Regions from separate parts of the Paenibacillus sp. NPDC058898 genome, predicted to be linked through region 1. Evidence: riboswitches for the same ligand, from Rfam matches in the RefSeq annotation. Region 1 holds a riboswitch; each other region holds the start of a gene.
What was found. A riboswitch is a leader RNA that binds a small molecule or an ion and turns the genes downstream of it on or off. The one in region 1 is predicted to bind cyclic di-AMP.

Region 1 (7,901 bases):
TGATGACGGCGGATAACGAATATGCTGCCTCCATGACCTGGAAGGATGACCGGACGTTGAAGCTGACCATCCGGCTGACAGAGACGCCATTCTACTCAACTACGGAATGCACCTTCGGTGAGGAAGGCATTCATCTTGCGTACTGGATGAATCAATCATTCGAGGGCAAGGTGGTCCGGGAGATTAAGGGCAAGGTTAAGGCGTAGAGCCTGTAAAATAAGCAGCGGCACATAAAAAACCTCTCCATCGTCATGGAGAGGTTTTTTGCATGCCGTAATCAGAATCGCTCTGACACCGCCTTCGCCTGTGTGAACAGGAGCAGGTAATCGCGCCCGCCGGCTTTGGAATCGGTCCCGGACATATTGAAGCCGCCGAATGGGTGGGTGCCCACTAAGGCACCGGTGCATTTCCGGTTCAAATACAGGTTGCCAACATGGAAATCACGCCGCGCCTGCTCCAGGTGGGCGCGGTTGTTCGAGATCACCGCGCCGGTCAGCCCGTAGTCGGTGTTGTTGGCGAATTGGATCGCTTCGTCGAAGGAGGCGGCCTTCGTGAAGGCCACCACCGGGCCGAAGATCTCCTCTTGGGAAATACGGGCGGTGCTGGCCACGTCCGCGAAGATCGTCGGCTGGATGAAATACCCCTCCGGATCGCCCGGAAATCCGCCGAGTACCAGCGTGCCTTCGCCTTTTCCGATTTCGATATAGTCCAGAATTTTACGGTAGGCCTTATCGTCGATGACAGGCCCTACCTGCACCGCGGCGTGTAACGGACTGCCGATAACCAGCTTCTTGGAGCGGTCGATAACCTTCTGCAGCACGGTATCATAGACGTCCTCATGCACGATGGTCCTGGAGCAGGCGGAGCATTTCTGGCCGGAGAAACCGAATGCGGAGGCGGTGATCGCGTCTGCCGCGAGGTCCAGATCGGCCTCACTGTCTACGATAATGGCGTCTTTTCCGCCCATTTCGGCGATGACGCGTTTGATCCATTGTTGTCCGGGCTGTGTCTTAGCCGCGCGTTCCTGAATCCGCAGTCCGACGTCGCGGGATCCCGTAAAGCTGATGAACCTGGTCAGCGGATGATCCACCAGATAGTCGCCCACTTCCTGGCCCGGTCCCGGCAGGAAGTTAACAACGCCCGGAGGCAGGCTGACTTCTTCCAGTAGCTCCACGAATTTGGCGGCAATGACCGGCGTGGTGCTCGCCGGTTTCAGCACAACGGTGTTGCCCGAGACGATGGCCGCCGTGGTCATGCCTGCCATAATCGCGAGTGGAAAGTTCCACGGCGGAATGACGATGCCGACGCCGAGTGGAATGTAATAGAGATGATTTTCTTCCTCCTCATGAACCGTTAGCGGCTGGGGCGCGCTCAGGCGCTGCATTTCGCGTGCATAGAATTCCATGAAATCGATCGCTTCGGCCGTATCCGCATCCGCTTCGGCACGCGTTTTTCCAGCTTCCAGCGTCATCAGTGCGGAGAATTCAAACTTGCGTCGCCGCATGATTGCTGCAGCCTTGTACAAATATCGTGCCCGTTCGCTCGGCGCGGTGTGTTTCCACGTCTCAAAAGTCCGTGCGGCTGTCTGAATGGCTTGTTCCGCAAGTTCGGTATCGGCTTGGGATACAATGCCGATGACCTGACGTTTACGGGACGGATTGACCGACTTTAGGGTACGCTCCGTATGGATTTGGGCACCGCCGATAACCAGAGGGTACGTCTTGCCGAGTTCGGCTTCGACCGCGGATAGCGCAGCATCGTATAACTTGTTGTTCAACTCGTTCTTGAAGTCCAGAAATGGTTCATTCCGAAAAGGTACTCGCATGGAAGGCCCCTCCTTAACATGATATGATTCGGAGCTTTAGGTTTATGGTCCAGCTGCTGAATGCGTCATGGTGGGGTGTTTAGAATCTCTTGGTGAAAAGCTCGATGTTAGATATGTATGTCTTTCTGCATGCCGTCATGATTTTTGCATATGAGTTAAGATAGAGTGCATTTTGGTTTGCCTTTTGCAAAGGGGGAGCTCGCATGGACGGAACCGAACTTTACCGTAAAGTGATCCTAACGGTGTCCGGTAATAAATTCGTGAAGTGGTTGTCGATCAAGTACGGCCGAAAACTGGCGGGCAGATTCATAGCCGGCGATACCTTGGACGAGGCGCTGGATGAAATTGAGAGGCTGAATGAGAAGGGCATTCTCGTCACGCTCGATCATTTGGGGGAGGGTATCACGACGCTGGACGAAGCGGCCGGGTACCGGGAGGAGTATTTGAAGCTTGTAGAAGGGATTGCCAAGCGGGGAGTGAAATCGAACGTTTCGCTGAAGCCGACGCAGATGGGCATGGCACTGGACCCCGAGAAGGCTTACGAGAATATCAAGCTGGTGGCGAAAAAGGCGAAAGAGCACCGCAACTTCGTTCGTCTGGATATGGAGGATTCGCCGTATACCCAGGCGACGATAGACATGACGCTGCGGCTCCATAAGGAGGGGCTGACCAATGTGGGGACCGTGATGCAGGCCTACTTGTTCCGAACGGAGGAGGACGTCAAGAATTTAATCAATGCCGGTGTTAATCTGCGGCTCGTGAAGGGGGCGTACAAAGAGCCGGGAACCATCGCTTTTCAGCAGAAGCGGGAGGTCATTGACAACTATAAGAAATTGATCAAAATGCATTTTGATCAGGGTGCCTACGTTGCGATTGCTTCGCATGATGACAACATCATCGACTGGGTGAAGGTGTTTGCCGAGCAGAGTCACATAGACAAACAGGAATTTGAGTTTCAGATGCTGTACGGGCTGCGGATGAACGATCAGGCAGCGCTTGCACAGGACGGCTACCGCATTCGGTGTTATATGCCCTACGGAACGATGTGGTACCCGTATTTTACGCGGCGGCTGGCGGAGAAGCCAGCCAACCTGATGATGGTGCTCAAAAATATGTTCAAGTGAGCGGGGGAAAACAATCAATTGAAAGCGAAGCGAGGACGGTAGCTCTCTAGCTACTGTCCTAGAAGAAATAATACGCCTCCGAGCAGTCCATCAGGAAGGAACGCTCCAGCGGCAAGCTGCCTAACCGCTTACGAGTGATGTGCTGTTGCCGATTGGTCTCCAGATCGGCGAGCGCCGATACGGCGAGCTGCATCCGGGCGGATCCCCACTGGTGCTGCTTCTGGGCATAGCGAACGGCCTCGGTCACGGACATGCCTTTCAGCCTCGTAAAGACGGCTGCCCAGCGGACTAGATCCGTGAATTCCCTGTTGCTTGGCAGCGCATATTCGGCATAACCGGCCGCGTCTTTGCAGCTGATTTTGAACAAACCGCAGTTCCAATCTCGTTTGCTCCAGGGGATAAAGCGTTCAGCCGAGCCCTGGTCGAAACGAAATATCTCCATATGGTGGATGGGCTCTACACTTAATGTGGGAACTTCGGTTTCGATAACGGATGTCAGTGCAGCCTCGATGAATTTCGTCATGATCTACGCTCCTTTATAGGAATGTTATATGCGCGGCAAATAGGCCTGGTGAGCAGAGATCCCCCGCTCTCCAGGCCTATTTGTCGTTAGAGGCCCTGTTCCAGTGGCCGCTTCCGCTTAAGGCTCGGGTGGTGTTCTCTCTCAAAACGCGCCTACGAGGTTAGCTGACGGATTCGGGCTTGAGAGCACCCTACCGCAGTGCCTGACCATCTAGGCACTGCGGATTCACCCCATTCACCAATAGAAGCTCCATTGGCGATTTTGGTTCCCCCGTCTCCCCATCTGTCGGGAGCTCAGCGTATAACGAATGTTTCGAATAGATGGATGAATCATACGCCGGAGGAAACTAAAAGTAAATGATCATATGGGACGGATATATTCCGAAAATCGATGAAAACTGTATAAGAAAACGTGTACATTCAGTCGTGTCATCGATTATCATGGCAAAATCTCGGTATCTCGATAGATTGCGATAAATACAAGAAAACAAGAGAAATACATAGTATGGAGTAGTATTCGGGAGATAATGAAGCAATACTGGTCAGTTCCTGTTCGACATAACGCCACATGTGTTTTTGCTCACATTTACTTCCTGCAGGGCCAGACGTATGATACGAACTATGAATTGACGGACATCAGCGACAGGCAAACGGGCAGCCGTTCCATGAAGGCCTACAGACAGTGTGAGAGCTCAGTTGGGCTCTTTTATGGATCGAATCTCGGGCGAAGGCGCCATGGGCCTTCGCTGAAATTGCAGGATGATGCGACTCTCACCGCTCGAACCTGATGCTGTGTTGTTTTGCCGGACCTGGATGTTTAGTCAATGGCTAATAGAATAACATGCTACTCGTTTTCAATTTTCGCTGAGTCCTTGAATGGAAAAGGAACGGGGGAACCAGTCGGGAGATGAATCTATCTCTCAGGGGTGAATCCCATGGACAAGATAACGGTCTATGGGTAGGGCGACTCTCACGCCCGAATCCGTCAGCTAACCTCGTAAGCGTATCGAGAGAGGCAACGATTGTCGTGGACTTGGGCCACGGTGTATTTCACCGTGTCCTATTAAGGAGCCTGCGGGAAGAGTTCTTCTCTTTCCACAGGCTTCTTTGTTGTTGTCTTCTCTTTCCGAACTTAGGAGGAGAATAAAAGATGGAGAAATCGCAGGAGTTTATCCTGGTATCCGCACCGAACAAGGCCGGGGAAGAATTTATCCGCCAGCTGATCTTTAAGCGCATTTCGTTTGTGGCCATAGCCAACAACCGGGTTGAACAGGAGAGGCTGCATGAGCTGGGCTGCACCAACATGATACTAATCGATACAAGGGACGAGCAAACCTGGATCATTCCCGAGTTTCCCGTCAGCAAGGTGTTTCTGTTCGAGAGCAGCTTGAATCTATGCTGCCGCTATTTACGGATTTGCCGGACCTGGACCACAGAGTCGATTTATGTGATTACCCATTCCAGCAATCCGCGATTGATATACAAAGGGCTGGGTGCCGATGTGGTGCTTCATACGAACCATCACCAGGTATCCTTCCTGATTTTGTCCATTGTCAGCTAAGGTCTTGGCTGATATCACAACGAGGTTTTAGGAGGTTATATTCATGCAGGATTTATATATGGTGCTCATATTGGGAGGAACCTACGGACTGTTCATGCTGTTCATGTCTTGGTGTGGGCGCGTGGTTTCTGAACCGGAGGCGGATTAACCATGATGATCATTTTGGTATGCACGCTCTTTATTTTTCTGTACTTGATTTATGCGCTGATTCACCCTGAAAAATTCTAGGGAGACAGCTGAAGGAGGAAGGCATTCGCCATGGGCATTTTACAAATTGCCATCGTTATACTCGTTCTGGTGCTGCTGGTAAAGCCGCTTGGAACTTATCTATATCAGGTGTTTCGCAATGAAGGCAATGGAACGGACAGATGGTTCTCCTGGGCGGAGAAACCGATCTTCGCACTGATTGGCTTGAAAGAACGCAAGGGAATGACGTGGAAAGGTTATGCCATCAGCTTTGTGATGACGAATATCGTGCTGGTCGCGGCTGGGTATTTGATTCTGCGGTTGCAGAGAGTACTGCCCTTCAACCCGAATGGCATCGATAATATGGAATCGACCTTGTCGTTCTCTACGATCATCAGCTTTATGACCAATACGAATCTTCAGCATTACAGCGGGGAGTCGGGGTTATCCTATATGGCCCAGATGGCTGTCATTACGATGATGATGTTCACATCTGCGGCAACCGGGCTCTGCGTGGCGATTGCTTTTATCCGGGCGGTGACTAGCAAGGGCTCAACCGTCGGTAATTTTTTTGAGGACTTCGTCAAAGCTCACACCCGGGTGTTCATCCCGGCTGCGTTCATCATTGCAATGATACTGGTTGCGCAGCAGGTGCCGCAGACCTTGCAGCCTACACTCAGCGTCACGACACTGGAAGGTAGCGAGCAGCAAATAGCCGTAGGGCCAGTAGCTGCGCTTGAATCGATCAAGCATCTGGGCACCAACGGCGGCGGGTTTATGGGAGTGAACTCGGCACATCCGTTCGAGAACCCGTCCCCGCTGACCAATGTCATCGAAATCCTGTCCATGTGGAGTCTCGGGGCGGCACTTCCGTATACGTTCGGTTTATTCGCCAAGAGCCGCAAACAGGGCTGGATTATTTTCTCGGTGATGATGACCTTGTTTATCGCTTTCCTGTCGCTGAACTATGCCGCTGAAACCAATGGCAATCCCTCGCTGAACCGCTTGGGCATCGATGCCTCGCAAGGCAGCATGGAGGGCAAGGAGGTCCGGTTCGGGGTTGCTCAATCTTCTCTGTTCACGACGGTGACGACCGCGGCCACAACCGGGTCGGTCAACAACATGCATGATACACTCACGCCGCTTGGAGGGATTACGCCGCTGTCCCTGATGATGCTGAACTCTGTTTTTGGCGGAAAGGGCGTTGGGCTGATGAATATGCTCATGTACGCGATATTGGCGGTGTTCCTGGCCGGTCTTATGGTTGGTCGAACCCCCGAATTTCTAGGCAGAAAAATCGAGGCGCGGGAGATGAAGCTGATTGCGATTGTTATCCTGGTGCATCCATTTATCATCCTAGCTCCGACCGCCCTTGCGCTGATGACGGATGCAGGGCAGGCAGGCATTACCAATGCGGGCTTTCATGGCATCTCGCAAGTATTGTACGAATACACGTCTTCCGCTGCCAATAACGGTTCCGGATTTGAGGGTCTGTCAGATAACACGCCGTTCTGGAACATTACAACAGGACTGGTCATGCTCTTCGGCCGTTACATTTCGATGATTGCCCTGTTGGCGGTGGGCGGCTCGCTGATGCGGAAGCAATGGGTTCCCGAGACGCTTGGGACGTTCCGGACAGATAATAAGCTGTTTGCCGGCATTCTCATTGCAGTGGTTCTGATTATCGGTGCATTGACCTTCCTGCCTGTACTTGTGCTTGGTCCGATTGCTGAGCATCTGACGATCCGTTAATAGAAAAGGTGGCCTATTACCATGAATAATACGAGAAAAAAAGTGATGTCCAAAGAGATGGTTCGTCAGGCGCTCAAGGAGAGCTTCACGAAGCTGAACCCCGTCCTGATGATGAGAAATCCGGTCATGTTTGTGGTGGAGGCCGGCACCCTGGTTGTTTTGCTGATGACGTTATTTCCGTCCTATTTCGGGACAGAGGGCAGTATCGGATTTAATCTGACGGTGTTTGTGATTTTGCTGTTGACGCTGCTGTTCGCTAACTTCGCAGAGGCTCTTGCCGAAGGACGCGGCAAGGCGCAGGCCGACTCCCTTAAGCAATCCAAGCAGGAAATGACGGCTCATAAAGTGATGGAGAACGGAGGGGTACAATCCGTACCATCCACGGATCTTCGCAAAGGAGATATCGTGATCGTTACGCAGGGCGAGATGATTCCCGGGGACGGGGAGGTCATTGCGGGCCTTGCGTCCGTTGACGAATCGGCGATTACCGGCGAGTCCGCGCCCGTCATTAAAGAAGCCGGCGGCGATTTCAGTTCGGTTACCGGGGGTACCCGGGTTGTCAGCGATACGATCAAAATCCGGATTACGAGCGATCCGGGGGAATCGTTTATCGACCGAATGATTTCGCTTGTTGAAGGAGCCGCCCGCCAGAAGACGCCGAATGAAATTGCTCTGAACACGTTGTTGATCGTCTTAACGCTGATTTTCCTGATCGTTGTCGTTACGCTCGCACCGATTGCGAAGTATCTTGGCATCGAGCTGTCCGTTCCGGTGCTGATCTCGCTGCTGGTGTGTCTCATCCCGACCACGATCGGGGGGTTGCTGTCGGCGATCGGGATTGCCGGCATGGACCGGGTGACGCAGTTCAATGTGCTGGCGATGTCGGGCAAGGCGGTGGAGGCAGCCGGTGACATCAATACAATGATTCTGG
Region 2 (7,901 bases), on a different contig from region 1:
TTTCTTATCATTAATATTCAACGTCGTAGAAAGCAATTGCCCATTGCTGGCATAGTTTTTACTGTTATGAAAGTTCAGCATTACATCCGCATGGAAAGCAGAAATGATGGAATCAGCTAAAAGACGCTCCGGTGTATATTTTTTGTGGTTCATTAAGATAAAGGCAGAAGTCCCCATCCGATTATATAACCCCCTTCAAATCCTCTAATGAGTTAATGATCGTAACACCTTTAGATTTTATGGTTTCCAGCATGGCTTGTTGTTCGGGTCTTAAATTACTCAATGACTTATCAATATACAAAACAACCTTTTTATTCTCTGGATTAAAGAATAAATCATGAGTTGGATCCGTAAATTTATTAAATTGATCTACTTTTACTGCTTTAATGGATGCTTTGACTTCAATAATCGCATCTTTTGTTACAACATCTAAATCACCGGCAGCTTGACCATCACTCCTCATCACTTTTTGCGCATACGCTTTTACTTCTACATCTGTTTTATTTCTTACAAAGTCCGCAACCTTAGCCTCAGTTGCTTTACCAACGTCTTTACTATTTAAGAATTGGTCAATATCTCGATTAATATTTTTAGGAGATTGATCAACCCAAGTAAGTTCATTTCCAGCTGGATTCGTATATTTCGTTTTATTTCCTTCCTTAACTACGTCTCCAATGGTCTCATCTTGTTCCGTCCCCTCATCGGCTTTATCCTTATTTGGTGGCGAATCGTCATCCGACTCCTTGGGCTCGTCATCCGGCTTCTTGGGATCGTCATCTGGCTTCTTGGGATCGTCATCTGGCTTCTTGGGATCGTCCTGATGCTTACCCGGGCCGTCATTCTTCGGAGGTTTCGGTTTAACCGGGACGTCGGTATCCGGCTTCCGGGATCCGAGCTTATCCAGAAGCTTACGCACATAGCTGCGCCCTTTTTTTCCGACCCAGCTTAGCGCTTTGCCGAATGGAATTCGGCTTAATATAATGCCTGCAGCCACGGAAAGCGCATTTTCGGGAGTCAACAGCTTCTTCGGATCGCGGATATAACCGGCAATCTCATGTCCGCTCCCGGCGATTCCCATCCCTGTCATTGCGATGCCAAAAGCCGGCCAGAATCCAACGAACAGCAGTGATAAGGCAAGGGCTCCGAGCAGGATCGCGCCCTGTTCATACCAATCCAGCCGATCCCACCAATCTTGCAGCGAGTCGAACATACAGGCAAAACATGCCGTTTCTCCACCGCTCGCATATGTCCCGATACCTGTGAACATGCCGGCCACGAGCAGAATTATAGCGACCCCGGTTAACGCCTGGCAAAGAGCTTTTACCTGAGCATCGATAGGCTCCTGTCTACTGGCTGCTTCTTCATTTCCATAAAGCAAATGAAATCCGAGCTCCCTGCGCTCCCGGTAAAATCCTAGCCAATATACGAATTTCCCACGGTCTAGACAAAAAGAGCGGGTCATATTCCACAGCTCGGTAAACGGATTAAGCAGCGGCTCGTTCGGCAGTGACGGCAGACGGTTTCGTATTTTGTTCAGTGACCAATAATCGGCAGCGATCGATGCAAACAGCATCAGCAGGAAGGCCGGCTGAGTTTTATAACCGCTGCCGGTCCAATCATGAAGTTGGAGCACCCAACCCGGCAGCTGATGCTGACCGTTATAGGCAGCGTGATCCAGGATGGCCCACAGCAATATGATTACCGGGAACAGAAAAACCCATTTCGTCAGTTTTGTCCGCAGTCGATAGGCAATTCCGCACGCAAGCGCGATCATGGCGGTATGTACAGGATGACCGACGGTCATCAGCGTCGGAAACACACTTTCTTCGAAACGCCCAGGAAACAACGAGAACAAATCCCAATGAATCGTTTCGCCGCCCAGCCATGTAAAGCTGTAGCCGAACTTTTCCTCAAGCGGGCCGGAACTTAGCCATCTTCGGGAGAGCTCTTCCATCAGTTGGAAGCCAACGCCAGTCGCCGCGCCGATGAGCGTGTAATCGCTTAAACTCAAAGCGGAAGCTCGACGCGAGAACAACAGAAATATGCCTAGCGGAAGGAGCTTCCACAATTCTTCGAAAATTGGCGTGATCACGGCAATGGACCAGGTGTCAGATGTGCTTCCGCCGAAAAGCACGTGGAGAGCATTGACCGTAAGCGTCGTAAAAGGTACGACAAGAAAAACGCCCGCCAGAACAAACAGCACAATCTGCTTCCACGGTATCGTTTTGCTTCGGCATAGAAACCAAAATTGCAGGAGTACATAAAACGACCATAAATATTGAACCATCATGGTACGCGATTCTTTAACGAAAAACAAGCTTAAAACAAACAGGATTAGCGACAACCAGGAAAATATCGTATACGCCGTTTTAATAAATGGATATTTCTCAATCCAGGATCGGCCAGTTCGATAGATAGACTCCAGGAAATCCCGAATTCCGGTTCGGATGGACCAGATCGAATTCATAACGGTCGCCTCCTTTGAAAGCGGCTTCGTGCGAGCAGGACGTCTCCCTTGATGTCGGTCCGGCCACGAGTAATGATAAGAACTCATAAAACCATGGTCACCGATCGATCGCAGCGGAGGTTTTTTTGAGTTTCTCCGCAAATTATCTATAGTCTGTTTTTTACAAGATATTAGTAGTATAGTCATTCTAGTAAAATGTGGCAAAAGGCGCTGGTCTCATATCTGATGGATATTTTCAACAATATCCCGGGAAACGAAGTTTGATTATCAAGGGTGGCTTACTTTTGTTCCCCATGAAATTCCCCATGAAAAATCCCCTCCAAGTAAACGGATGTGCTCTTTCTACGCACTGTCTACTTGAAGGGGATTATATCCATTGTACGGCTGCCTGATTTTTTAAATATGAACGGCATCCGCCTTCTATGTCGTCAAAAGTATGGGGCATGCTTGATTTTGATGGGACCGACCGCTTCGATCTTGCTCTGGCATCCCAGACGATATCCTTCTTCGATCTCCTCAGGATCCAGGCGTTGTTCTTCGGCCAGATTGGGCTCGGACAAATACTCGATTCCCTCCGCCACCATGCAGCGGCAGCGCGCACAAGTTCCTCTTTTGCAAAAAGAGTTCCAGTCCACGTCATTCCGTTCGGCCAGATCAAGCACCGTCATACCAAGAACAGGCGCCACACTGCGGCGAACCTCGCGACCTGTTAGTTCAATGATCCGATCCGGTACGGCTTCGATCATCTCTTCCGGGATGGGCGAGTTGTTGGCTTCGCTATTCCTACCCTTTTTGTTTTTCCAGAATTTAAACACGCGCGTTATCCCCCTATGCATGTAATCATCAGGTTATGTATAAAATCCTTCATTTATTATACCGGAAAGTTTAAAAAATCAACATGCTTACTCTTATCTATTCTATGACATTGACATCATGGAATTGGAACTCTATGAAAATTTTGCTATACTAGCGTATGCTAGACCTAATTCCATATTCTATGAAATCATTCTATTATTTAATGGATCGGAGGAAATACCAAAGCATGCTGCATAAACAAATAGGAAAAACAGCTGTCGCTGCCGTTCTTGCCTTATCCTTGCTCGGCACCGCACCCCATGTTGGTCAGGTACATGCTGAGCCTGCCATATCGGTAAAGCTGGATGATGTTACGCTAACCTTCGATGCAGCTCCGCGGGTAGACAAAGGGGTCACCTACGTTCCATTCCGGACGGTCGGTGAAGCGCTGGGCATTCAAATCACCTGGAATAGCAAGACGCAAACCGTAAAGGCCATCGGCAGTGTGAAAGGCCAATCGACTGAAGTGTTACTTCAGGTGGGAAGCACGACAGCAACGGTCAATGGAAAACAAGTGAAGCTTGCGGCCCCGCCGGTTCAACGGGAAGGCCGTGTACTGATCCCGCTTAGCTCGTTCAGCAGCCAATTCGGTGTCGATGTGGGCTGGAATCAGGCAACTCGCACGGTCTCCCTTGTATCGCCGCAGCGCGAGATGCATTTGAGAGCCTTCTATGCATTGCAATCTTTCCAAGAACGGGATCTTGTTGCATCTATGAATTCAGTCGCCTTTGGATGGAGCCGCATCGATCGTGAGGGTCAGTTCACGCTTCAAGGCGACGAGTACCGCCTGCCCGCTGCGGCCGGTGACGTTACGCCGCAATCGATGGTAACAGATGCTGCGGACCAGAAGATTAAACCATACCTCATGGTCTACGCCTTGGATGGAAACGGCGAATTAACCAAAGTACTGAGCGATAGCAGCCTGCGCCAAAAGTCCATTGAAGGCATCACAGCCGCGGTAACGGAGAACGGCTTCGGCGGCGTTGTACTTGATTTTGAAGGGCTCGGTTTTAAACTGGATGTCGTAAACCAGCAGAAGCTGCTCAATGATTATGTCAAGCAATTAAAGGCAGCATTGCCGCATGACATTGCTCTGTCCTTAGCGGTGCCGCCATTGAACAGCGCCTATAAAGGCTATGATTACAAAACGCTTGCTTCCATCGCCGATGATCTCATCGTTATGGCTTATCAGTACAATCCGGTCGGAACCAAATCTCAGGTTCCCGAACCAAACAGTCTGGTGGACCAAGCGATCCAGTTGGCACTCCAAGCAGGTGTCCCGAAGCAGAAGCTTTTGCTCGGCATCAGCTTAAGCAGCGAAACAGCCACTTCCGTGGACGATAAGCTCGGTTTGGCCAAGCGTTATGATCTGAAAGGCGCTGCTTTCTGGCGTCTTGGCTTGTTCCGTCTCTATAATAACGGGGTGGAAGCAGCTGTGAATGCCTCTGTTGTTAAGGAGTAACCGAACAACCCCTGTGGGATTGACAGACTTATAGTAAGAAAAACTTCAATCGACGTACTTTCACAGATGACAGACCGCAGTTTGTAGACGTTTTTCTTGCGATATCAGGAAGTCACAAGCTTCGAAGTTTATACTTTCTGATATCTAAAAAAAAAGAAAGCCTGACAAGGACAACCCTTTGTCAGGCTTTCTGGTTATGTATTGAACCCTAAACTGCAATGTAATCCAATTAGCTTGCGCTTCCTACCAGTCTCGCATAATTTTCTTGACTCAACACACGACGTGCCGTGACATAACGTGGCTCGTAATATGAATCGCTAAGCTTGCTGATTCTGACTCCCTTGCTGCTGGAAGCATGCGCAAATTGTCCGTCACCAATGTAAACGCCTGCATGAGAAATTCCGCTGCCACTTGTATTGAAGAATACCAAATCTCCAACCCGCAGATCTTCGCGATCCACATGTTCACCAGCTTGAGCCTGGCTTTGGGAAGTGCGTGGAAGATCCATATCGAAATTTCTAAACATGTACAGAATAAATCCGGAGCAATCAAACCCGCTAGTGGTCGTTCCGCCCCATTTGTATGGAGTTCCTACCAATTGCTTCACTTGATACTGAAAATTCGGTTGTTGATCAGCAAATGCTGATACGGCACCAGAAGAAAAAATAATTGCAGACCCTAGCAAAGTGATGACAAACTTCTTCAAAATATGTTCTCTCCTTCGATGCCTACGGAGTTAGCTAAGGGTTCGGTTGAAGGTTCCCTATACTCTCTATACAAGAGTAATTCACCCAAGACGGTTCCCCCGTTTTCCAAACGAAATTCGGCAAAATTCATTAACGTTTTGTAACCTTCTCTTAATATAGTATACAAGCAAGGATGCTGTCAATCATATCCTAAAAATCTATCGTTTTATGTTTGGAGCTGTCGTAAAGATGGTTAATTTCGGCCGACTATTTTTTAACCATCTCACACAGTCATGACAATTATGTAACTCTACTTTCCTTCTCAAATTGCTTTTTTTAATAATCTAGCAACTTTTTACAGATCTATGCGTTTACATAATCAGAAATGAAATTAAAGAGGTGATCGATCCATTATGAGTCAAATCACGATGGCTGAAGCTTTGGCAGTCCGGGCAGCAATCAACCGACTCTTGAATCAATTGATGTCGGAACGCTTGAACAACAGCAGCACAATCATTGAAAAAGGGGAAACGGCGGAATATCCTGTACGCAGTGTGGATGCCATTACGGAAGAAATCGAAGCCGCCGCCGCGGATTACAGAAAGCTGGATTTGCTGATGGCAATCTCCAATACAACACAAACCATTAGCTGGAACGGCTCCGACATGACCATCATGGAAGCGATCGAGCTGGCCAAACAGATCCGCAGCGATATCGGACAACTTGCTCATCTCGGCTCCCGCAAGAAGCTGGAGCGGCAGAGCAGCCGTGGCAGCGGAGATGGTGCCGTAACGCTGTTCAACGTCGCTTTATATGATCCGGAAGCTTATCAGGCGCAAGCGCGGAAGAAGGAACGCGAAGTAACCAAGCTCTCTTCACTGATTGAACATGCCAATCATACGTCCATGATTACGTTTGACGCATCCAAGTACATGGAATAGCGGCAGCCGCCGGCTCCAAGCCTGCAGGTCATCCCCACGTGCGGGTTTGGAGCCGGCGGTTTCCGCCGGCATCGCGGGAAAGTGTGAGCAACCGCTTATTGTTTGTCGGATACAAACAAACCTAACCAGGAAACCAAAAATCGCCCCCAGTGAAAACGGATGACGGCTTACAGTTCACGCCTATCACTTGTCACATGTTACGGACTTATAACGAAAAAAATGATCGCTCCGTTTCCCGCTCTCTATGAATAATTGGAAAGCCGCCCCCTGAAGGGCGGCTTTTGTCTAATTCGCTTAAGCTCGGTTAACATGAAACTACGTTGCCGATCCGAACGCTTTTTATCTAACCGCTATTACTCCTTTATCCTATCCGTAACGTTCTCTTTACACCTATGCTACTGGAACAAGGCCGCAGCTCCAACCAGACCAACATCGTCCCGAAGTCCTGCAGGAACGATCTCGTACGTGCCTAAATAGGATGGCATGACCAGCTTATCTGTCATTTCCCGCAGCTGCGGAAATAAAAGATCGCCCGCTCTGCTTACTCCCCCTCCAATCACGATGCGATCGGGGTTGAAGCTGTGAATGACGTTAACCAGTCCAAGCGCCATATAATAGATGGCTCGATCGATGACCTCTACTGCGACGGGGTCATGAAGACGTTTTGCCTCAAACACATGCTTGGCATTCACTCCCGCCTCGGCTGCGGCCAGTTCAGAAATTACGCTGGGCTGGGTGAGCATCCGCTGGGATGCTGCCTGGCCGATGGCCGTTCCTGAAGCAAATACCTCCCAGCAGCCGTGGCTCCCGCAATTGCACTGCGGACCGTTCGGATCAATGATATGATGTCCCAGTTCCCCAGCAAATGAACTGCTGCCCAGGAACAGCTTCCCATCCAGCACGATCCCTGAGCCGATGCCGGTGCTTAGCGTCACGTACACCATGTTCGTCGACCCTCTTCCGGCACCTCTTACATACTCTCCCCATGCGGCTGCATTGGCATCATTCAGCACCTGTACTTCCGTATGCAGATCACGTTCCATCCAGGCTTTGAGGGGGACATTCGTCCATTCCGGCAGATTCGTACCATGAATGACAATCCCCTCCCTACTGTTAACTGTTCCGGGTGAAGCCATCCCTACGCCTCGAAGAGGGTGGCCGTCCGACACGCTGCGGATCATGTTCGTAATTCTCGCGACCACTTCTTCAGCCGTACGCGCACCCGCTGTCTCCATTTGCTCCCGGTTCAGCAGCTGTCCTTCGGAATCAAAGAGCGCTGCCGCGATCTTCGTACCCCCAAGGTCAACGCCAACCACAAATTCTTGCTGTTTATTCCATAAGGTTTGCAATTTTTGTTCACCTGTTTCCGATAGGTTTGCTACTTCTATTGATGTATGCTCTCAGCCAGCGATCGCAGCTCGACCGGATCGATGGGTTTCAGCCCTGATCGACCGTACCGAACAGCTGAGCCGAAATGGACCTCGCTCACA
Region 3 (7,901 bases), on a different contig from region 1:
AATCTTTTGAAAAACATATGTCGAACTTCATTCAACATCAGTGCGAGAATAATCGGTGCCGGAAAACCAATAAAGAATTTAAGTAAACTGATTACAATCGTATTCCGAATAATCCTCTCAAACTCTGGGGCATTAAAAAAAGCCTCAAAATGTTTAAAGCCCACCCATGGATTTTCAAAAATCCGTGAACCAGTAAAAATGCTGTAATCCATAAATCCGGTGATTACACCGTACATCGGCAGGTAGGCAAAAATGAAAATCAGAATAACTCCTGGAATAACCATCAGCTGAACATCCCATTGCTTCATTAAGCGCCTAAATAAGCTATTATTATGGACCTTTGGCTGCCGGGAAATGGGTGATGGTTGCTGTTCTGTAGTAGCTTGCGGCATATTTATCCTCCTGTTACAAATTGATGTAAATACATGCCGGTTCTCTGAAATCTGCGACTTCGAAACCGCTTGCAATTGACTTAGTACCATTCTACCCATGGAAATATATTGAAGCTATATAATAAAAGCCCGATTTTTTATACTTCTACCTGAATGTTTCATCCGTTCCAGCCAATTAAAATAACCGTCTATCGACGTACTTTCTCAGTAAACAGACCTTATTTGGCAGAGGTATTTCTTGCGCGACAAGGATGCTAACCCTTGAAAAAAAGACTGCCTTCAGGTCATATAGACCTTCAAGACAGTCTTTGTATTCATCTTTAAGCACCGATTATTGTAGTCCTGACCTCTACCACCGTTGAGAAGAAGGTAGCTCCTTCGCCCATATCCGACAACCTGTCGGGTGTAAGGGCATTGGCGCGCTGCTTCCTGCCTTCGCCTTCCCACCACAAGCCTTGGCTGACTACGGTGCCCGGCAGCATTTTATCCGTCACCTTGGCTCGGACTTCGTAGGTTCCACGGTCGTTGTACACCGTAACCATGTCTCCGTCCACTATACCGCGTTCCTCTGCATCCGCCGGATGAATCTGCAGGGCAGGCTCCTTCTCCAACTTCTGATGCTTCTCCACATTCGCAAAGGTCGAATTCAGGAAGTTGTGGTTCGGCGGCGAAATGAACATAAGCGGGTATCTGTTCCCGCGGCCGCGCCTTACACCGTCATATCCTTCCTTCAAGGGCACGTAAGTCGGAAGAGGCGGAAGACCTGCTTCCTCCAACTTCGCGGAGTAAAGCTCGATCCGGCCCGAAGGCGTCGGCAAACGATCCAGATATGTTTCAAGCGGCGTCATGTCAAGCTTCACATAGCGGTGTTCCTTTAGCTTGTCCAGCGTGACGCCGTTCAGATAAGGGTTGTCCGGGAAGTCGAGCGCTCTTGCCATCATCTCCTCTTCGGTCTCATGGAAGGCCGGGTCGGTGAACCCCATGGCCCGGCCCAGCAAGGAGAACAGCTCCACGTTGCTCTTGCTCTCCCCGAGCGCCGGAATGACCGGCTCCTGCAGCTGGATATACTGATGCCAGTAGGATGCGAACAGGTCCGTATTCTCAAATGAGGAGGTTGCCGGAAGCACGATGTCCGCATACTTGGCTGTATCCGTCATGAACAAATCGTGTACGACGGTAAACAGATCCTCCCTTGCAAACCCTTCGCGCACCCGCCCGCTGTCAGGAGCGACAACCAGCGGGTTGCTGCAATAGACAAAGACCGACTTAATCGGCTGTTCGGTCATGGCAAGCACCTCGCCGATCCGGTTCATGTTAATGGTCCTGGCATCCGGATTCGGCCGGAGATCCGGACGCTCCAGTGCATCGCTGTCCATGCTGTTGTAGCCACCATTCGACTTGGCAGCCCCTCCGCCCCGCTTCAGCCATTGTCCGGTCAAGGCCGGAAGCGCCGCAATGCTGCGCACCGTCAAGCCGCCATTGTCGTGATGCTGAAGACCGTTACCAATATGAATATAAGAAGTACCGGCCCGGCCATACAGCTCGGCCAGCTTCTCGATATCCTCTACCGGAATGCCGGTAATGGAGGATACATGCTCCGGCGTATAGTCTTTGACATGCTCACGCAAGGCTTCATGCCCGAGCGTATACTGCCGGAGGAATTCCTCATTCACCATGCCATCTCGGAACATGATGTGCATGAGGCCGACCGCCAGTGCCGCATCCGTGCCCGGAAACAGCGGAATGAACCAATCCGACCATTGCCCGGTCTGGTTCTTATGAACATCAATCACAATGACCTTGGCACCGGCCTTGCGTGCTTTCTCTGCCAGCACTACTTGGTGCATATTGGTGCTGACGATATTACCGCCCCAGACAATGATGACATCGGCATGAACGGTTTCCTCCGGGACGGTGCCTCCATTAAACCCCATTACGGATTTCCAGCCCGCAGTGCCTGCGGAATTACAGATCGACTGCTTCAGGCGGCTGGCGCCCAGCCTGTTGAAGAATCTCCGATCCATACCGTCCACGCTCAATATCCCCATATTGCCGTAAAAGCTGTATGGTAGAATGCTCTCGGAGCCATATTCCTTGATCAGCTTCTTGTAGCGCCCGGTAATCTCCTGAATCGCTTCATCCCAGCTGATCCGCTCGAAAGCCCCCTCACCCTTGGGCCCTACCCTCCGCAGCGGATAAAGCACGCGCTCGGGATGATACACCCGATGTGCCATATTGCGGACTTTATTACAGATGGCTCCCTGCGTCATCGGATGATCCGGATTGCCGGTAACCTTCACGATTTTTCCATTCTCTTTATGCAGCAGCAGACCGCAAGTATCGGGACAATCCAACGGACATACCGCCGGAAACACACCATTCTCCTGATGAATCATCGCTTGAGTCATTTCGTCCATTCCCCCTTGTACACGCTGAATCATATCCCCTTATCTTAAAAGAAAATCAGGGCTCCAGTAAAGTCTTACATTTTTTTCTGAGCGGGTGTTTCACTCTACTTCCTTCCGGGTATATTCCTATCAAGAGCAACGAAGAGGAACCCAGACCCTTTCTCTTCCTTGCCAAATCATGGACCACTCCCAAAAAATTCGCCATGCCCATGTCTCCTCCCCCGAGACCGGCATGGCGAATTTGTTTGTATCCAGCGTCTATCGCATCATATCTGGGCTACTTGCCACTTACGCATCATAGAAAGTCATGCTTTCTGTAGCAAACATGCAAAAAACAAAGCCTCTCAAAGCTACATATTTATGTAAGCGCTTATCTGTCATTTTTTATATATAATTCTGCTTTATTCTTCGTTGGAGGGTGTTTTACAAAAGATTTGAGCAGGCGTAATATACTATTCAGCTTCGAAATCATTCTTCATATTCACATGACATTCGCTTAATTTCCAATTGGGAAAGCGGGGGAACCACACGTATGGATGGATACCTATAGGATCTGTCAACCATACTATGGGGTGAATCCTGATGCAGCGCGTACTTACGCCGCGACTATTATCAGGTAGGGCGACTCTCACCGCCCGAATCCGACAGCTAACCTCGTCAGCGTTGATGGAGAGGGTTGTGAACTTGTGATCAAACACAGGGTTCTAACCTGTGTTTTTTGTTTGCCAAAAATCAATATTGGAATGGAGATAGCCCATATGTCCAGCACATGAGGCACACCGATTGAACTCACTTCAAGCAGCTCCCATCATGTACCTATTCTTAATCGGCGGTGAAAAACATGTTCTCTTCTATCAAACGATTCCTCATCGGAAGACCCCTTAAATCAGCGGAATTGGGCGAGCAAAAGCTGAACAAAACCAAAGCGCTGGCCATCCTTTCATCCGACGCCTTGTCGTCCGTGGCCTATGGACCTGAACAAATTCTGATCGTCTTGATGACCGTTGGCGCGGCTGCCTATTGGTATTCCATACCGATTGCCGTCGGGGTCCTCATCTTATTGCTGGCACTTATCCTATCATATAGACAAATTATTTTCTCATATCCGCATGGCGGCGGAGCCTACGTGGTTTCCAAACAGAATTTAGGCATGTATCCAGGATTGGTCGCTGGCGGCTCCCTGCTGGTCGACTACATCCTGACGGTTGCGGTCAGCGTATCGGCGGGGACGGACGCGATCACGTCGGCTTTTCCGGAACTGCATGCCTACAATCTGCCCATCTCCATCGTGTTCGTTCTATGTTTGACCGTACTCAATTTAAGAGGGGTTACGGAGTCGGCCACCATATTGGCTTATCCGGTTTACTTGTTTGTACTGGCGCTGTTTATCCTGATTGGCGTCGGAATATTCAACATAGCTACAGGCCATGCATCACCAGAGCTTCATACGCCGATCGGCACGCCTGTCGCCGGTCTCAGCTTGTTCCTGCTCCTGCGGGCATTTGCCTCGGGCAGCTCTGCCCTGACCGGCGTTGAAGCCATTTCTAACGCCATCCCGAATTTCAAGGATCCCGCTCCGAATAATGCGGCCAAAACCTTGGTCGCGATGGGATCCTTGCTGGCAATGTTATTTTCGGGCATCGTATTCCTGGCCTATTACTATGGGGTTAGCCCCAGCGAGCAAGTCACTGTCGTTTCCCAGATTGCCGAGCATACCTTTGGACGAAACGTTTTTTATTACTTTATCCAAGGAACAACGGCTCTCATTCTGATCCTGGCCGCCAACACGGGATATTCCGCCTTCCCGCTGCTTGCCGTTAATCTGGCGAAGGATAAATTTATTCCCCGAATGTTCACCGTCCGGGGGGACCGTCTGGGATATTCAAACGGGATTATCATGCTTGGGTTCTTCTCCATTCTGTTGCTGCTGACTTTCGAAGGCAAAACCGAGCATCTGATTCCTCTGTATGCCGTCGGCGTGTTTATCCCTTTTACCCTCTCCCAAACAGGGATGATGGTGAAGTGGATTCGCGAAAAGCCTGAAGGATGGATCGTCAAGCTGATCATTAATACCACCGGCGCATGCATTAGCTTTATCGTGACGATGATCTTCTTTTTCACGAAATTCGCCCAAGTGTGGACCGTCTTGATTTTCCTGCCGCTGATCATTTGGATCTTCACACGAATCCACAAACATTATGAGGCCGTAGCAGACCAGCTGCGAATTACGACCTGTGAGCCGGTTAAGCCGATTGAGGGAAATGTTATTATTCTGCCTGTGGCGGGAATCACGCATGTGGTGGAGAACTCGCTGAATTATGCCAAATCACTGGGAGCAGGACAAATTATCGCGGTGTACGTGCCGTTCGAGCGGGAGGACGAGGCGGCCTTCCAGGAAAAATGGAAGAAGTGGCAGCCGGACATCCGGCTGGTGACGCTGCACTCGCCTTATCGGAGCATCATTCAGCCGCTGACCAAATTCATCGATACCGTGCAGCGGAAGGCCAGCGAATCCCACTACCAGGTTACCGTTGTCATACCGCAGTTCATCCCCAAGAAGGGCTGGCATAACTTCCTGCACAATCAGTCCAGCTTGCTCATTCGCGCACATTTACTTTATCGGAGAGATGTGATTATCACCACAGTACCTTACCATTTAAAAAAATAGCGGGCTTGTTCCGCTGCGACTTATACAAGGAATCCACTCCGCCAACAACGTTAAAAAAGCTGCGATCATCCGATCCCTATTCTTAAGGGAGCGGTCAATCGCAGCTTTTTCCCCTCCGCCTAGACGCTTACCAGGCTTCGGGATATTAAGAAACATTCTGCGCAGAATGAACCTGTTGAGCAGTGCCGGTAGTTGGCGCAGACGGCAGTGCGGCGTCTTGTTCGCCGCGAAGCATGACCTCAACCTTATCATCCTTCTTCAAATATACGGTCCCGTAGGCAGCTCCCACAAACAACGCGCCTCCGACGAAATTGCCAAGCCATACCGGAATGAAGTTCATCAGATACTCGCCCCAGCTGTAATATCCTTCAAATATCGCTGCCGGAATGAGGAACATATTGGCCACCACGTGCTGAAAGCCAATGGCTACAAACGCCATCGTCGGAAACCAGATCCCGAGAATTTTGCCACTCATCTGATCCGATCCGTAGGACAGCCACACGGCGAGCGCCACGAGCCAGTTGCACCCAATGCCCGACAAGAAGGCCTGCAGGAAGCTGTCGTCGATCTTATGACCTGCCATGTCCACCAGCTTCTCCAGATAAACGCCGCTGCCTGTCAGACCCGTCACATGACCAAAGAAATAAGCGACGAACAACGCCCCTGCCATATTGCTTACCGTGACAAGAGCTAAATTTCGTACCATTTCTTTCGTGGAAATCCGCTTCTTGAATCTGGCCAGGGACACGGCCATCATGTTGCCTGTCAGAAGCTCTCCGCCCGCTAGCAATACAAGAATCAGTCCGACAGGGAATATCGCCGCGCCTATAAAACCGGCAATGCCTCCCCAAGCCTCCGATGCTCCGGCAATTACGCGAATATCCAGCAAAAAGCCGAGCGCAATAAAAGCACCCGCCAAAAATCCTAATATCATCACGTTCATGGCGGAGTTATGTGCTTTTTTCACCCCGTTCTCCAAGGTGATCTCCGCAATGCGATCAGGTTTGTAATAGGCCATGGCCGCTCCCCCATTTCTCCCGCATTCCGTCCTGAAATCTCTCGGATGCAGCGTCTGATGTTTCTGTTACAGTTACCCATATTGTACCGCAGCCTCCATAGCAAGAACGTGAATTATATCACGATCGTGTGCGACAGAGGGGACAAGACAGCCTCTGTCCTGGCTGCTCTTGATTTGCCCTGACTCATTCGCTCGATCCGAGCTGAGCGGTACATGTAAAATAGCGGTGTCGGAGAGGATCCGACACCGCTTGGTTGATGCAATTACCAACCATCATGTTCTAACCCGGCAAGCCTATGCCTTTATACCACCATCATGTTCGAAACCAGCAGCCTATGCCTCGGCGGCAGTCTCTACCCTAACAGGTGTTTCCTTTTCCTGAACCGGAACGTTCGAGATCGGAAGCTTCATGCTAATGAAGGACGACAGCAGGAAGAGCGCACCTGCCGTGAAATACACGACCACAATGGAGGTCGCCGACATATACCATCCCGTAAACCCCGAGCCGATAAGCAGCATGCCGGTAAAAATCGGCGTCATCACGCCATTAAGCCGACCAATGAATTTCTCTTCCACCTGCTGCATCATCACGGCCATCAATACCGTCTGCGCCATCGCCATCAGCACCCCGGTTACGAAGCGCATCGTGCCTGTCAGGATCGGCCATTGGGACAGCACCTCGACAAAGGTCGAGAATCCAAGAAAGGCAAGCCCGGCGAACAGCAAGTAGTTGCCTTTTACTCTCCCCGCAATCACCGCGGCCAGCACGCCGCCAATCAACATGCCAAGACCCTCTAGCGCGGTGAACCACTGAACGCTGGACATTGCCAGCTGTAGACGCTCCGTGATGACAAAAATATCGAGCGGCTGAACAAGTCCGCTGCCGAGCGCCAATAAAACGTAGACCACCAACAGCACCTTCAGCAGCCGACTGGAACCGATGTAAGTGAAGCCTGCCTTCAAGTCCTTCATAAAAGAACCGGTCGATTCTGAATTTTTAGATGGTTCATCCACACTGGAAGGGAGAAACGCCAGCACGATCCCCGAAGCGCCGAATAGAACCAACAAGCTGATTAAAGAAGCCTGCAATCCAAAAGCTTGATAGATCGTCGTGCCGACCATCGGTCCCAAAATGATGAACAGCGACATCGAGGTCTGGGACAAAGCCGTGGCCGCGGGCACATGCTCATCCGGTAAGCAGCGCTTGATGATCTTCATGGACGAAGGCTGCGAGAATTGGGATACAACGGCCGAGACCAGGGTCACCGCAAACACGGCCTGCCAATATCCCGCATACACAACAAACAGGATAAGCAGTATGGATAAAAAGCTTAAAATGTCTCCCCAGATCATCGTTCGCTTGGGACGCCAACGGTCAGCCAGCACGCCGCCAATCATAGAGATCACAAAGATGG
Region 4 (7,901 bases), on a different contig from region 1:
CTCGCCTCCCAAGAGGTATTCCATAATCGCCAGGAGTCTCGGATGCTGGGGTAGCTTCTTGAACACTTCATGGCTCTCATGCACCGCGAATACCGACCGCACTTCGTTTCCACCCGGCTCCCGGATCACTTCATCCTTGTCCGATTCTCTTGCCGTTACCTGCAAAGTGCGGGCTTCCGCCTGATATTTCGACAGCTCCTCTCGACCAAAAAAGTCTTCCAGGAATAAATATCCGTTGCGCTCATAGAAGTCGGATTGCTCCTGCGTTAACGCTGCATCCGGACTCCATTCGGAATGAACGACAGGATCCTGTCTCTTTAGGATTCGGGGCTCCGCATGCACTCTTGAAGGATAAACGTCCAGTTCTTTTTCCTGAAGGGCCGACACATGATTATTATTCATCGCATATCATCTCCTTAATCTGAAATTGGGGCGAGCAGCGGGTAGGTTCCTTCCTCATCGTGAACTTCAGCACCAGTAAGCGGCGGATTGAATACGCAGACCATCCGCATCTGCGAACGGGCTCTCAAATAATGCTTCTCATGACCGTCCAGCGCGTACATCATCCCAGGAGATATCGGGTAGGTTTCACCCCCGATAACCTCGATCTCCCCCTCCCCTTCGATGCAGTACACGGCTTCGACGTGGTTTTTGTACCAGATCAGCGTCTCCGTTCCGGCCTTGATGAGGGTATCATTGAGAGAGAAACCCATGCCGTCCTTGGTGAGCAGCAGCCTTCTCGAATTCCATGTCTTGGTATCGATATCGTCCTTGGTATCCACGATCTCTTCCAAATGTTTAACAATCATGACAACCTCTCCTCTGCAGCTAATTGTTTCATACTGTTCTCGAATATCCCCAATCCCTGTGCCAATGTGTTCATTTCAATCGTCAGCGGCGGCATCAGCTTTGCCACTTCGCTGTGCGGACCCGACGTTTCCATAATCAATCCCTGCTCGAAGGCGATCTCGGATAGCCTGCTTGCAAGCTCCGGCTTAGCAAAAGCAACCCCCTGAATCATACCTCTGCCGCGAATTTCGCCGACGAACTGGGGGTGATCCTTCACAACGCCTTCCAATGATTGGCGAATCCGATTCTCCCTAATGCCGATATCGAGCTGAAAATCTTTCGTTTTCCAATAATTCAGCGCTTCGGCCGCGGCAACGAATCCGAGATTATTGCCCCGGAAGGTACCGTTGTGCTCCCCCGGCTCCCATATATCGATCTCCGGCTTGATCAGCGTAATCGCCATCGGCAAGCCAAAGCCGCCAATCGATTTCGAGAGACATACGATATCCGGCTCAATGTCGGCATCATCAAAACTAAAGAACGGCCCGGTTCTGCCGCAGCCCATCTGGATATCATCCAAAATAAGCAGCATCCCCTTATCCTTGCAGATGCGTGTCAGCTTCTGCAGCCATTCCCGGCTGGCGGCGTTTAATCCGCCTTCCCCCTGCACCGCCTCGACGATCACCGCAGCCGGAAGCGGAATGCCGCTTCCCGGATCATCCAGAAGCTTCTCCATATATGCCATCGTATCCACGTCATCGCCAAAGTAACCGTCATAAGGCATAAATACCGAATGGCTCAGATCCACGCCTGCGCCTTGGCGTTTGAAGGAATTGCCGGTAACCGCCAGCGATCCCAGCGACATGCCATGAAAGGCATTCGTGAAGCACAATACGGTACTGCGCCCCGTCACTTTGCGGGCGATTTTGAGCGCTGCCTCTACGGCATTCGTTCCGGTCGGACCGGGAAACATCACTTTGTGATCCCAACCACGCGGCTTCAGGATGACTTCCTGAAATCGGGTCAGAAACGTTTCCTTTGCATCCGTAGCCATATCCAGACTATGCGTGACACCGTCCTTCAGCATGTAGTCGACCAACTTCTCGCGAATCTTCTCATTGTTATGTCCGTAATTTAAAGCACCTGCTCCCGCAAAAAAATCAATGTATTCATTGCCCTGCGTATCCCACAACTTCGCATTCCGGGCCTTGTCGAAAACGGTCTGAAAGCTCCGGCAATAACTTCTTACTTCCGATTCCAGCTTGTTAAACACAGTAAGCTTCGGTTTCTCCATGACTTGGTTGTCCATAGTTCCCTCCATTTGTTTAAATGTCATTGAAAAAGGGGCCAATCACGAATAACGGCTCATCTTCATGAGATGTCCCATCGGGGAACATCTCTGCTCCATAACCTACGGTTACGGTGCTGGGAATGGATTTCTCCTCGGCATAACCGAGAAACAAACGACGGGACGCCATGTTGCTCGGCGATACCGTAGCTTCAATATAACGGACACCATGGCATGCCTTCTGATTCATGAGACTTGTCAGCATCGCCTTGGCGATGCCTTGCCTCCGATGCGAATTAGCAACGGCCACTTGCCATACGAACAGCGTCTCCGGATTACGAGGAGAACGGAAGGCGGAAATAAAACCGATGATATCTCCTTCATGCTCGGCGATCATGCAGGTATCATGGAAGTAATCTCCAAGCAGCATGTAACAATAAGGGGAGTTCAGATCAAGCGATCCGGTGTCGCGTATGAGCTCCCACACCCGGGTGCCATCCCGTGCTTCCGGTCTTCGGTAAACAATTTCGGTTTCGGTATCCACAGCCATTCTATACATCACCTCTTTCCAGAACTAATTTCCGTTGGAACGGAATCGCTGCAGGAAGCTCTGCAGCCGCTCGCTCTGGGGATTATCGAATATCTCCTCCGGCGTGCCCTGCTCAACGATCCTTCCATCGGCTCCGAATATGACCCGATCCGCGATTTCCTTCGCAAAATCCATCTCATGCGTAATCAGCATCATAGCCATTTCGCCTTCATCCGCGATTTCCCGAATGACCTCCAGCACCTCGCCGACCAGCTCCGGATCAAGAGCCGAGGTGACCTCGTCAAACACCATTACCTTCGGCCGCATGACCAGCGCTCTGGCGATGGCAACCCGCTGCTTCTGCCCCCCGGACAGATTGGACGGATACATCTTCAGCTTGTCGGCCAAACCGACCTTGCTTAGCATGGAGACGGCCCGCTCCTCCGCCTCTTCCTTGGATAAACCCAGCACCTTACGCGGGGCCTCCGTCACATTGCGAAGCACATTCATGTGCGGAAACAGATTAAAATGCTGGAAGACCATGCCAACGTTGCAGCGCATCCGGTGCAAATGCTTTTCGCTGGCCCGAACCAGCTTCCCTTTCTCTTCCATATGCCAGAGCAGCTCGCCATCAACCTCGATGGTTCCTTCGGTGGGTTCTTCCAGCGTCATCAGCATCCGGCCCATCGTCGTTTTGCCCGATCCGCTCGGACCGATCACAGCCACCTTTTCTCCAGGCTGCATCTCCAGATCGATGCCTTTAAGCACCTGGAGATCACCAAACGACTTGGTCACGCTCGTATATTTCACAATCGGCTTGGTACCCGCAGCGGTAGCGGGATTGTTCTCCTGCTGCGGCACCTTCGACGATTCCCTTTGCTCATCGATCACAACGGCATTCAATAGACTCCCTCCTTTATTTTCCACGCTGCAGATTCAAACGTTTTTCCAGCCTTTGCACAAGCAAAGATGCGATATAACTGATGATCAGGAACAGAATCCCGACCAGCGTATACGGCTCAAATGCACGGAACGACTGCGACACGATATTTTTGGCCGTCAGCATCATCTCCACCAGCGTGATGGCGCATAGAATCGGCGTTTCTTTAAACATGACAATTAAATAATTGCCCAGTACCGGAATGATTGGCGGCACCGCTTGCGGCAGGATAATACTCCGCCAGGTTTGAGTTTTCGTGTAATTCAGTGCTGTGGCAGCCTCCCATTGCCCCTTCGGCACTCCCTCGATTCCGGAACGGTACACCTCGGACAGATAGGTGCTGTAATGCAGCCCGAGACCGATGACCCCGGCATAGAAGGCCGGAATGGAAATTCCCGTTAGGAGCGGCAGACTGTAATACAGGAAGAAGACCTGAACCAGCAGCGGTGTATTGCGAATAAATTCAATGATTCCTTTGGTTATAAGCGACAACAGCTTAAATCGGCTCCGCGTCGCAAAGGCAAGCAGCAATCCGATGATTAATGCCACCACGAAAGCGCAGATCGTCACCCATACCGTCATCTTTAACGCACTCAAGAGCTGCGGCAGGATATCCCACACATAGTTCCAGTCCCACATGACTATAACCTCCCCGCTGTCCATTTACGCTCCAGCAGTCGAACTGCCAGCGATACGAGCGTAGCAATGACAAAATACATGAGGAGCAGCAGTACCAGAATCTCGGTCGTCCAGGAGATGTAATTGTTGCGGAGCACCATCGCCTGATACGTCAAATCCGCCATGGTGATGAAATAAACCAATGAGGTGGATTTGATGAGTTCCACAAGCTGATTCCCGAAAGGGGGAAGCATTCGCAAGGAAGCTTGAGGCAATATCACATTCCACAGCCTTTGCCAAGGCTTCAGATTAAGCGCTAAAGCAGCTTCCCACTGTCCTTTCGGAACGGCCAGCACAGCGCTTCGGACGATCTCCGAGCCGTATGCGCCGAAGTTTAGCCCGATCGCAAGGATGGCCGCCAACATTTTCGGCAGCTCGATGCCGATGAACGGAAGAGCGAAATACAACCAAAACAGCTGCACCAGCAAGGAGGTTCCCCGAAAGACTTCCACGTACACGGCTGTCAATGTGCGAATGATCCACAGCTTCGACAGTCGGCATAACCCGGCTGCAAAGGACATCACGACCGCAAGGATGGCTGAAAAGAAAGCAACCACAATCGTGATCTCCGCCCCTTTTAGCAGCGTAGGGAGAAAATCAATCCACGAATTCGGCATGCTATTCCCCGCAAAGCGCAGCAGCCGTCATTTCACCCGGAAGCTCTTCTTCTGTGAATCCGAACTTCTGAAGAATGTCCAGCAGTTCGCCCGATTCCTTCATTTTTTGTAGCTCTGCATTATAAGCCTCCTGGAACTCGGTATCCGCTTGGCGGAACGCCGTAGCTCCATAACCCCGAACGCTTTCTCCATCGATGACCGGCTGCTCGAAATCAGTTACACGTTCGATGTTGTCATCACTAGCCGAATCCAGCATCGCCTGCAGAGAGGGTCCAGTCATGGTAATCGCCTGTACCCGGTCTGCCTGAAGGGCGCTAATAGCCGAGGCCTGGTCGGGGACCTGTATGATCCGGTCTGAAGGAATACCGGACTTCTCCATATAGCCGATTTCAACCGCGCCTGTCATGACGGCGACCTTAGCCTGGTCATGGTTAGCAATATCCTCATAACTTCCGAGTTCCATCGGATTCCCTTGCTTCACCGCAATGGCTTCCCCGATGCTGTACTCCGGATTGGCAAACAATACGGCGGAGCAGCGGTCCGGATTAATGAACATGCCTGCTGTGATTAGATCGAACCGCTCGGCCTGCAGTCCGGCAACGAGTGAACCGAATTCCGTCAGCTCTCCCCTCATTTCCTTGATGCCAAGCCGCTCCAGAATAACCCGAGCAATCTCAACGGCTTCTCCCGTCAGCTCCCCGTTGGCCTCTTTATAGGCATAAGGCTTCTCATTCGCAAAACCTACGGTGATATACCCTTGCTCAATGGCGCGATCCAGTGTACTCCCTTTGTCACCGCAAGCCGCAAGCAATACCACCATAGTCACTGACAACATCAGCACAAGCACTCTCTTCAAAACCTTCCACAACCTTTCGTTATGACTTTGCAATCCTTACAAAATGGCATGTTGAAATTACCCTTGTTAACGCATATGTTAACTTGGATATAAGGACATTCAGACACCTTGCACGGGTCGGGGCTTCAGGGAAGATGATTCATCCATCTCCTTGCACGCTTAAACCCAATGCCATCCGACTGATTCAATTGGTTAAACATTTGCAGGCCTTGCCCCTCCTCTTTAGCAGAATACAAAAAGACCACCAAACAGGGGATTTAGACATAGCTCCGCCAGCAGGGGGTCAAAAAATAGAGAAAAGGCCCCTAAGAGAATCAAGGGCCTTTGTTATGAACATCCATTATGTATGCAAGACCCATCCACTGCTGACGAGGTTAGCTGACGGACTCGGGTAAGATGGTACCCTACACTCATGATTCTAAGTGACTCGCCCCTGGTGAAACTGGTTCCCCCGCTTTCCGGAAAATGTATGCCGGAAACTAAGCGTGTGTCCATGATAAAGGGAAGTTTAGGAAAAGTCAAACCCCTTAAGCCGCTTTTTCTGGAAATTCACACGCAGAAATGCCATTCTTCCGGGGTGTATGACAAGCTAGAAAAATGCCTCATTCAAGCTTGTCCACCTACAACATAGGGATTTTATCCCAGACCAATTTTTCGCTATATAGCAGGCGTTTGCCATGCCTCCCTTACTCGTTCATGTGCTGGATAGTTTATGCCATGAATTAGACCAAAACAGTGGAAAGCTTCTACAACTCTATCTGAACCAAAAAAAATTTTTGATTATCCATTAAAAACCCATTATGACTCATTTACTTCTAGTTACGGGAGCGCTGGTCCCAGCATCATATATTAACCGCTTTATGAAGCAATGAATGCACACCAAAAAACCCGATAAGTGTCGGGATTTTTGGTCCATGGATTATACGGCTGTATATCCGCCATCCACCAGTAAGCTTGTGCCTGTAATGAAGGACGCATCTTCACTGGCAAGGAATAACACGGCTTTGGCTACTTCTTCCGGCTGTCCCAAGCGGCCCATCGGATGAAGGCCGACCAGGTGCTCGGTGATCGCTTCCGTTCTTCCCTTAATAAGCGGAGTATCGATGTATCCCGGGCATACGGCATTGACCCGGATCCCTTTTGGAGCATAATCCGCGCCCATCGACTGGGTTAACAGCTTAACGCCTCCCTTAGCGGAAGCATAAGCGGTAACACCCGCTTTTCCGACATGGCTATGGATCGAGCCGCAGTTTACGATCGCCCCTCCGGTTCCTTGGGATAACATCTGTTGGATTACATATTTATCACACAGGAACACCCCTGTAAGATTAATATCAATCGTCTTTTGCCAGCTGTCCATCGACAACTGATCAGCAGGGGCATCATGAGCAATGCCTGCATTGGCGAACAATACATCGACACGGCCAAAATGCTCAACCGTCTGCTTCACCATATTTGCAACTTCCTGTTCTTGGGTTACATCCGTCTTAACGAACAGCGTTTCAAAGCCTGCGCCTCTTAATTCATCCGAAACAGCCTGTCCCCGGTCCGAATAATCTGCAATAACAACCTTGGCTCCCTCTTCTACAAAAAGCCTTACTGCTGCTTCGCCGATCCCGCTGGCGCCTCCCGTCACAATGACAACCTTGGATTCAAATTTCATTTGTCGACCACTCCTATATTGTGAATTCATCATATCGGTTCCATATTCATGTAGAGTTAACATATTCCAGGCATGATATTCCACAAGCCCCTGTTTCTTTCATGAACAACATCCTATCGAATAACGGCATATGGACGCTCACAACTTAATATTCGCCGCATCCTAACCTTATCCAGCCCTGTCCATTGTTATACAGGCCGCTCGATTGTAAACATCTCTCCCAGTGAAGCATAGATATTACCAGCCATACGGCTCACAGGCTTCAACTTGGCAGCGTCAATCCGGCCTTGCTCGTAAAGTTCCTCCGCAACATGGAAGCGAACTACGCGGGCAATCAGCAGATCGGCACCAGGCAGCTGATCCGCTCCATTCAAAGTGACGACCTGCTCCAGCACGCATTCCATGCGAATCTTGCTCTCCAGAACGCCAGGAACTTTAACGACCTCGCTAACGACCGGGGTTAAATGCGCTCGGTCAAGTTCACTCTCATGCGGGGGCAGGTTCGCCGCCGTTTCGTTCACGGCTTCAACGTTGTCTTCGT

Region 2: another riboswitch for cyclic di-AMP. It lies ahead of ACOZB4_RS09595 (C40 family peptidase); the one in region 1 lies ahead of ACOZB4_RS21640 (hypothetical protein).
Region 3: another riboswitch for cyclic di-AMP. It lies ahead of ACOZB4_RS15845 (APC family permease); the one in region 1 lies ahead of ACOZB4_RS21640 (hypothetical protein).
Region 4: another riboswitch for cyclic di-AMP. It lies ahead of ehuB (ectoine/hydroxyectoine ABC transporter substrate-binding protein EhuB); the one in region 1 lies ahead of ACOZB4_RS21640 (hypothetical protein).

The regions. Positions count from the first base shown of each region.
Region 1 is NZ_JBMOSM010000008.1:119,585-127,485, reverse strand. It holds gene ACOZB4_RS21655 (serine hydrolase domain-containing protein) at 1-206, shown strand, start outside; gene pruA (L-glutamate gamma-semialdehyde dehydrogenase) at 278-1,825, opposite strand; gene ACOZB4_RS21645 (proline dehydrogenase family protein) at 2,029-2,949, shown strand; gene ACOZB4_RS21640 (hypothetical protein) at 3,008-3,472, opposite strand; cyclic di-AMP (ydaO/yuaA leader) riboswitch at 3,606-3,781, opposite strand; cyclic di-AMP (ydaO/yuaA leader) riboswitch at 4,324-4,491, shown strand; gene ACOZB4_RS21635 (hypothetical protein) at 4,622-5,032, shown strand; gene ACOZB4_RS21630 (potassium-transporting ATPase subunit F) at 5,183-5,260, shown strand; gene kdpA (potassium-transporting ATPase subunit KdpA) at 5,291-6,970, shown strand; gene kdpB (potassium-transporting ATPase subunit KdpB) at 6,992-7,901, shown strand, end outside.
Region 2 is NZ_JBMOSM010000003.1:265,441-273,341, forward strand. It holds gene ACOZB4_RS09575 (hypothetical protein) at 1-177, opposite strand, end outside; gene ACOZB4_RS09580 (PrsW family intramembrane metalloprotease) at 182-2,467, opposite strand; gene ACOZB4_RS09585 (2Fe-2S iron-sulfur cluster-binding protein) at 2,896-3,282, opposite strand; gene ACOZB4_RS09590 (stalk domain-containing protein) at 3,510-4,784, shown strand; gene ACOZB4_RS09595 (C40 family peptidase) at 5,014-5,490, opposite strand; cyclic di-AMP (ydaO/yuaA leader) riboswitch at 5,494-5,623, opposite strand; gene ACOZB4_RS09600 (hypothetical protein) at 5,884-6,411, shown strand; gene ACOZB4_RS09605 (ROK family protein) at 6,807-7,760, opposite strand; gene ACOZB4_RS09610 (copper homeostasis protein CutC) at 7,796-7,901, opposite strand, start outside.
Region 3 is NZ_JBMOSM010000005.1:212,887-220,787, forward strand. It holds gene ACOZB4_RS15835 (ABC transporter permease) at 1-392, opposite strand, end outside; gene ACOZB4_RS15840 (molybdopterin-containing oxidoreductase family protein) at 713-2,800, opposite strand; cyclic di-AMP (ydaO/yuaA leader) riboswitch at 3,284-3,479, shown strand; gene ACOZB4_RS15845 (APC family permease) at 3,642-5,468, shown strand; gene ACOZB4_RS15850 (formate/nitrite transporter family protein) at 5,614-6,486, opposite strand; gene ACOZB4_RS15855 (MFS transporter) at 6,820-7,901, opposite strand, start outside.
Region 4 is NZ_JBMOSM010000009.1:211,314-219,214, forward strand. It holds gene thpD (ectoine hydroxylase) at 1-402, opposite strand, end outside; gene ACOZB4_RS23255 (ectoine synthase) at 417-809, opposite strand; gene ectB (diaminobutyrate--2-oxoglutarate transaminase) at 806-2,098, opposite strand; gene ectA (diaminobutyrate acetyltransferase) at 2,115-2,627, opposite strand; gene ehuA (ectoine/hydroxyectoine ABC transporter ATP-binding protein EhuA) at 2,652-3,509, opposite strand; gene ehuD (ectoine/hydroxyectoine ABC transporter permease subunit EhuD) at 3,523-4,185, opposite strand; gene ehuC (ectoine/hydroxyectoine ABC transporter permease subunit EhuC) at 4,188-4,841, opposite strand; gene ehuB (ectoine/hydroxyectoine ABC transporter substrate-binding protein EhuB) at 4,843-5,697, opposite strand; cyclic di-AMP (ydaO/yuaA leader) riboswitch at 6,048-6,193, opposite strand; gene ACOZB4_RS23290 (SDR family NAD(P)-dependent oxidoreductase) at 6,617-7,360, opposite strand; gene ACOZB4_RS23295 (flavin reductase family protein) at 7,549-7,901, opposite strand, start outside.